Regions from separate parts of the Anaeromassilibacillus sp. SJQ-5 genome, predicted to be linked through region 1. Evidence: predicted binding sites of a transcription regulator. Region 1 holds the regulator's gene; the other holds the start of a gene.
The links. Region 1 encodes NrdR, which represses ribonucleotide reductase genes. Its sites were predicted from a motif close to CACNANATNTNGTG; they were not measured.

Region 1 (3,394 bases):
ACGAATGGCCCGCCCGGCTGCGGGACTGCCGCTTCGAGGTCGAAGTGAAGGCGGACGCGGCTAAGGCCGGCGGGGTGGCCGGCGGCGGCATCATGCAGAAATAAACTAAGGAACACCGCGGGGAACCGGCTCCCCGCGGTGTTCCTTTTTGCGTGCAGGCGCGTTATTCGCCTTTGGTCAGCGCATCGTAACGCTTTTTCGATGTTCTATATGTGTCAAAATACCAATTCAAAATGGCCGTTTTTTCCCCAGGGTCAGCCGTTTCTTCCTGCATGCCCTTCAAGAGCGCCAGTACCTTATCGTGATAGAACCACTCATAGGTATGTCTGGCCTTGGCTGGGGTCATGCGCAGGGCCTTGCCGATGGCGGCAAACGACGCCTTGTCCTCCTCCCGCATCGCCACCACGCGGGCAATCGTCTTTTGGCTCAGCCTCGCTCGAAAGGGCGGCAGGGCTTCGAGAAACGCCGCCGGCAGGCCCGGCTCCCCGGCGCGGTACTCGCGCAGGATATCCGGATACATTTTTTCCAGATAGGCGCAGACATAGGGAGTCGATTGGTAGCATTCGTAGGCGTCCCGAAAAACCTTTTTCATTTGTGAAGTATTTTCACACATTTGCTCGGCCGCTATCTGTCTGATATACAGGTTTTTCTGTTTCACCTTCATTTGGTTGTATTTCTGCGCCACCCTGGACGGCGAGAGCCCCAGCTCCTTGGCAATGGCCGTAAAGGCGAGGCCCTGCTGATCACGCAGCAGCAGAATGGTATAGCCGCGTTCATCCCGCTTAAGCAGACTGTATGGGTATTTGTCCATAAGAATTTTCCTTTCCCTTCACATGCAAATTTTACCTGTAATTCGGATATTGATTATATCATATACGGGTAAAAAATACAACAATTTGCGATAAAATATATTTGGGCAGGTGGTAATGTGCTTCGTTTAAAAAAATTAAGGGAACAGGAGCGGCTCAGCCAAGAGAGTCTGGCCTTAAAACTTAATGTTTCCCAGTCTACCATTAGTGCATATGAAACCGGAGAAAGAACGCCGGATTTAGAAACCTTTATTAAAATCGCAGATTTATTCAACGTTTCTCTTGACTATCTCTGTGGTAAATCGGATACCAAACAGAGTATTCAAAGCAGCGACTTATCTCCAGAGGAATTAGACCATGTGTATGTTTACCGCCAATTAACCAGCAGGGATAAAGAAAAGGTAAAGGCATACATAGACGGTTTGAAAAGCTAGCCGGCTACTAACACAAAAAAACGCCGCACGGTTCATCTGCCGTGCGGCGTTTTTCCTGTAAGTTTATTCTTTTTCGTCGGTCATCAGGCGGTTGATTTCCTCATGGAAGCTGTTGATGTCTTTAAACTGACGGTATACCGATGCGAAGCGGACATAGGCCACCTCGTCGATGTCCTTGAGCTTCTCCATGGCGTACTCCCCGATGCGGGTGGCGGTGACCTCCCGATCCAGAGAATTCTGGATCTGAACCTCGATATCATCCACCGCCTTCTCGAGGGTTTCGATGGACACCGGACGTTTCTGGCAGGCGCGCAGCAGGCCGTTTAGCAGCTTGTTGCGGTCGAACGCTTCCCGGGACTTGTCCTTCTTGACCACGATGATGGGCAGGCTCTCGATAATCTCATAAGTAGTGAAGCGCTTCATACAGCTCAGGCATTCCCTGCGGCGGCGGATGCGGCTGCCTTCGTCGGTGGGCCGGGAATCGATGACCTTACTTTCGGTATATCCGCAAAAAGGGCATTTCATGACTTGTTCACGCCTTTCCGGTACAGTCGTCATCCTAATGAACTGCCCGGCGGCCGGCCGGGGAACAGCCCATGTCTCACAAAACAGGGAGGTTTTGTCCTTCTGCGCCCATTATACATGGCGTATACCGGGTCTGTCAAGAAATCCATGTATAATTTTCCTTGTTTTTCCTGAAAATATTAGAGTCCGCATGGAAAACCCATGCGGACTCCGCGTTATACGGCGATATCGTATTGATCCAGCAAAAAATCCTCCAGAATATACGGCAGTTCCTCCAGCACGATGTCGTATCGCAGCACCAAATCACACAAATCTTCCACCGTTTTCCGCCGGCAATCCACATCCGAGCAGGTAAACTCCTGCCCGCTTTCCAGAATGACATGAATGCCGAAAACCTTTTCCAGCGACGGGATACCATCGCTGCCGCAGCAGGACTCCAGTATTTCGCACTGTTTCCGCTTTACGTCCTCCGGCGCCTTAATAACCGCTGTCGCGGTCCCCTCCATAAGGTCCATTGACTACCCCACCTCCAAATGTGGTAATATTTCACCTAGTAGTATACCACATCTATGGAATTTGTCAACTCATTTGTTTTTATGTGGGTATTATGCGGCAGGATTCGACAAATTGCAAGAATTAGTGGAAGAATCTCGTAAATTCACGGCATTTTCACGCGGGAAACGGCATCCTCCAGCAGACGTTTGGCGTCGGCCAGCTCGGATTCCCGCTCGAAATTGGTGCGATACAGCTCCAGGACGATGGGGCCGTCGAAGCCGACGGAGGCCAGCAGGCGGAACAAGCTGTCGTAGTCCACCGCGCCTTTGCCGGGGGGCAGGCAGTCCCGGCGGGCGTCGTTGTCACTGATATGCACATGCACGAGGGCGGACCCCATGGCGGCAACAACATCCTCCGGCCGGTGGCCGCAGCGGCGGCACTGCTTGAGGTCAAAGACGAAGGCCGCCTTAGGCCCCAGTTGCCGGCGCATGGCGGCGATATAGGCGTTGTCGGATGCGCGGAAGCGCACGACGTTCTCCTGCGCCAGAGTGACGCCGTAGGTGCGGCCCAGGTCGCTGACCCCTTCGAAGCGGGCGATGGATTCCTCCACCGGGAGGACCCCCTCCGCCTTATCCCCATGCATGACCACCAGCCCCGCCCCCAGGTAGGACGCAGCCTCGAACAGGCGGGCGTATATATCCAGCCCGTCCCGATACCGCCGTTCGTAGGCGGAATAGAGGATGTACGGCTCGCTGCCCGAAATATAGGGGTGCAGGGAGACGACGCGGGCCCCCGCGGCCTGGATGCTCTCCTTCAGCTGCCGGAGGAAGGAAGGGACGATTTCCGATTCGGTATTGACGAACACCTCCAGCTCCCGGAAGCCGAGACGCAGCAGGGCGTCCAGCGCGTCCTCGGTGTTCATAGGATACAGATTGGCGGTGGAGGCTCCGATATGCATTTTCCTGTCCCTCCCAAAAACGGAAAGATTTTAGCCTTGAGACGGCGGCGATCCGCGTGATAGAATATTCATAGACTCTTTATCAGTATAGCACAAACGGGAAGGTTTACCCCCATTTTTTTCGAAAGGGCGGCTGCATATGAAAAAACGATTAAAAACGCTGCGTGCCTGGG
Region 2 (3,394 bases), 1.2 Mb from region 1:
GGATAATACACCGGCACATGGAAGGAATTGGTGTAATAGTCCCGATCCGTAATGCCGGGGAGCTCCCCGTAAAGCTCCTTGTCAATCCGCAGGAACCGGCCGCTGAGCCCTTCGGCCGGGGTGGCCAGCAGGGTGAAATTCAGCCCCGTCTTTTCCGACTCCTCGTCCATGCGCCGCCGCATATAGCTAACGATTTCCAGCCCCAGCTTCTGGCTCTCCTCGCTCTCCCCATGGTGCTTGCCGGTCAAGGCTTTCAAGGTTTCAGCCAGCCCGATGAAGCCCACGCTCAGCGTGCCGTGCTTGAGCACCTCCTCCACACTGTCGTCCGGGCCCAGCTTGTCGGAATCGATCCAGACGCCCTGTCCCATCAGGAAGGGATAATTGCGGCCCTTTTTGGTGCACTGAATCTGGAAACGATGCAGCAGCTGGCGGCAGACCAGCTCGATGCGGCTGTCCAGCAGCTGGTAGAATTTCTGAATGTCCCCCTTGGCCTCAATGCCGATCCGGGGCAGGTTGATGGAGGTAAAGCTGAGATTCCCGCGCCCGCAGGTGGTCTCCCTGCTGGGATCGAAATGATTGCCCATCACCCGGGTGCGGCAGCCCATATAGGCGATTTCGGTGTCGTAATCCCCTTCCTTGTAATACTGCAGGTTGAAGGGGGCGTCGATGAAGCTGAAGTTGGGGAACAGCCGCTTGGCCGACGTCTTGATAGCCAGCTTGAACAGGTCGTAGTTGGGATCGCCGGGGTTGAAATTGACCCCTTCCTTCACCTTGAAAATCTGCACCGGGAAAATCGGGGTTTCCCCGTCTCCCAGCCCCGCGTCGGTGGCCTCGAGCAGATTGCGCACCACCATGCGCGCCTCGGGGGAGGTGTCGGTGCCGTAATTGACAGAGCTGAAGGGCACCTGGGCGCCCGCCCGGGAGTTCATGGTGTTCAGGTTGTGGATGAAGGCCTCCATCGCCTGGTAGGTGGCCCTGTCCGTCTCATACCAGGCGGTGTCCGCCGCGAAATCGTGCGCTTCCCCCGCCTGCTCGGACGTGATGTCCTGGAAGCCGCCCTCCCGCTGGTGAGCGGGCAGCCAGGCCTTCAGCGCGTCCTTGTACGCGTCGGCCTCCCGCATGGAAACCGTCAGGGGGATGTCCTCCCGTACCCTGTCCGCGAGCGCCTTGGCGTCGGGCATGGACAGGCCGAGCCGGATATGGAAATAGGCAGCCAGGGCACGGAAATATTCCTTGATAAAGGTTTTCGCCACACCCGGCGCCATGGAATAATCGAAGTTGGGCACGCTCTGGCCGCCGTGCATCTCGTTCTGGTTGGCCTGGATGGCGATGCAAGCCAGGGCGGAATAGCTCTGGATGCTGTTGGGCTCCCGCAGGGTGCCGTGACCGGTGGAAAAGCCGTTGTGGAACAGCTTGAGCAGGTCAATCTGGCAGCAGGTCTCGGTCAGCATGTAAAAATCCTTGTCGTGGATATGGATGTCGCCGTTGATGTGGGCGGCGGCAATGTCCTTGGGCAGGATATAGTTGTCGATGAAATATTTGGACCCCTCCGACCCATACTTGAGCATGGTGCCCATGGCGGTGTCGGCGTCGATGTTGGCGTTTTCCCGCTTAATGTCGGCGTCCTTGGCGTAGGCAAAGGTCAGCTCCTTGTAAATGTCCATCAAGTCCGCCTCGCTCTGGCGGATTTTAGCATGTTCGGCGCGGTAGAGGATGTAAGCCTTGGCGGTTTTCGCGTAGTCCGCGCCGATAAGGATTTCCTCCACCTTGTCCTGAATCTGCTCCACCGTGGGCACCTGGCCCGCCGGCAGGGAGCCGACCACCTTGTCGGTCAGTTCCCGCAGGGATTTCGCGGGGATCTTCTCGTCCGCCACGGCGATATTGGCTTTATGTATGGCTTCGCGGATTTTCTTCGCGTCAAAAATGACGATTTCTCCGTTGCGCTTCTTTACCTGTTCTACCATTCTTCCAACCACCCATTCCTTCTGCAGAAACCCGCGTGATCCTCCGCTTTCCTGCCATATAGGGGCGGCAGCTCCGCCCCAAATCGTCGCGGCGCCAGGCAAAGCCGGCGCGAATTCCCGCTGGAAAAAGCCCGAACGCCTCGCATCGGCCTGGCCGGCCCGTCCGAACGGGCCGTTAGCGGGAACGGCTATAATATTACAACATATGCGCAGACTTGTCAATCCCAAACACAAGATATAGTTGCTTTTCCCTTGTGGCATTTTTTCGGCAGCTTGTCCGCGCAGGCTTTCAAGGCGCAAAAATGCCCGCTCTGGCCTGTCCGGCCGGCGGGCGCGCGTCTGTATTCAGCCTTGAAAGCTGAGGACCCCCAGCACCAGTGACCCCAGCAGCATAGCGGCGGCCAGCGCGATGCACAATATCCGTTTTCCCCATTTCATCCGGAACCCTCTCCTTTCGCCGGCTTGTCCAGTGTACACCATATTCCGGCCGCTTGTCAACGCCCCGCCGCGATCCCTTCATGCAATCTCAAGAAAATCTTCCGCATTTTGCCGAGCTGTTTTTCCGCTTTGTCCGCTATACTGATTCCTGTAACAAAGCTTAGAGCAATTCGCCCGGAAAGGACAGGTCTTCATCGATGAACGTACTTGGAAATATTTTTTGGCTGCTGCTCGGCGGCCTGGTTTTGGGCATTATGTGGGCGCTCGCCGGCCTCCTGTGCTGCGTCACCATCATCGGGATTCCCTTCGGGGTGCAGTGTTTCAAAATCGCGGGCCTGGTGCTGTCCCCCTTCGGCAAAGAAATCGAGGGCGGGGGCGGCCCCGGCTCCTGCCTGATGAATGTGGTGTGGATCCTGCTGTTCGGCTGGGAGCTGTTTCTCAGCTCCGTGGCCGTCGGCCTGGTGTACTGCGTGACCATCGTGGGCATCCCCCTGGGGCTGCAGAGCTTCAAACTGGCCCGTCTGGCCCTCTTCCCCTTCGGCTCGGCGGTGGTATGAGTGCGAAAAGGCGCCGGAGCAATCCGGCGCCGGAGGCTGTCGAAAAATGGAATCCGCCATTCGTGAAACGAAAAAAGCGGAGGCGGGTTACCGATCGGTGTTTGCGAGGACATGTGCCTCGCAAACACACCTTATAGGCGAAAAATAACGGAAACACGTGTGTTTCCGCTATTTTTCAAGAGCAGGGCGTGGCCGGGCGGAGCGAACGCTCCGCCAGCGGGGCATAGAGGGAGCAAGGCGAGTATAACGAGCCGCCGCGATCCGGCATCCCCGTCCAGCAGCGTGTCGACTTTGTCGACACGCTGAGGCGCCGGAGCAATCCGGCGCCTTTTCATTAGGACGCGCCCTTTTCCCGCTTTCCCTCGATGAGAGCGGGAACAAACTGGACGGTGCGGGTCTCGATGGCCTTTTTGGCCGTCATGGCGATAACGAAGG

Region 2: the regulator NrdR is predicted to act here: its motif matches at 2,194-2,207, upstream of ACSAMM_RS09420 (anaerobic ribonucleoside triphosphate reductase).

What each region holds. Positions count from the first base shown of each region.
Region 1 is NZ_JBPJWQ010000001.1:3,377,186-3,380,579, reverse strand. Features, by position in the region: gene ACSAMM_RS14635 (Ger(x)C family spore germination protein) at 1-104, shown strand, start outside; gene ACSAMM_RS14630 (hypothetical protein) at 164-811, opposite strand; gene ACSAMM_RS14625 (helix-turn-helix domain-containing protein) at 929-1,243, shown strand; gene nrdR (transcriptional regulator NrdR) at 1,307-1,768, opposite strand; gene ACSAMM_RS14615 (hypothetical protein) at 1,984-2,283, opposite strand; gene ACSAMM_RS14610 (sugar phosphate isomerase/epimerase family protein) at 2,427-3,221, opposite strand; gene ACSAMM_RS14605 (hypothetical protein) at 3,361-3,394, shown strand, end outside.
Region 2 is NZ_JBPJWQ010000001.1:2,203,455-2,206,848, forward strand. Features, by position in the region: gene ACSAMM_RS09420 (anaerobic ribonucleoside triphosphate reductase) at 1-1,964, opposite strand, end outside; gene ACSAMM_RS09425 (YccF domain-containing protein) at 2,600-2,959, shown strand; gene ACSAMM_RS09430 (Gfo/Idh/MocA family oxidoreductase) at 3,294-3,394, opposite strand, start outside.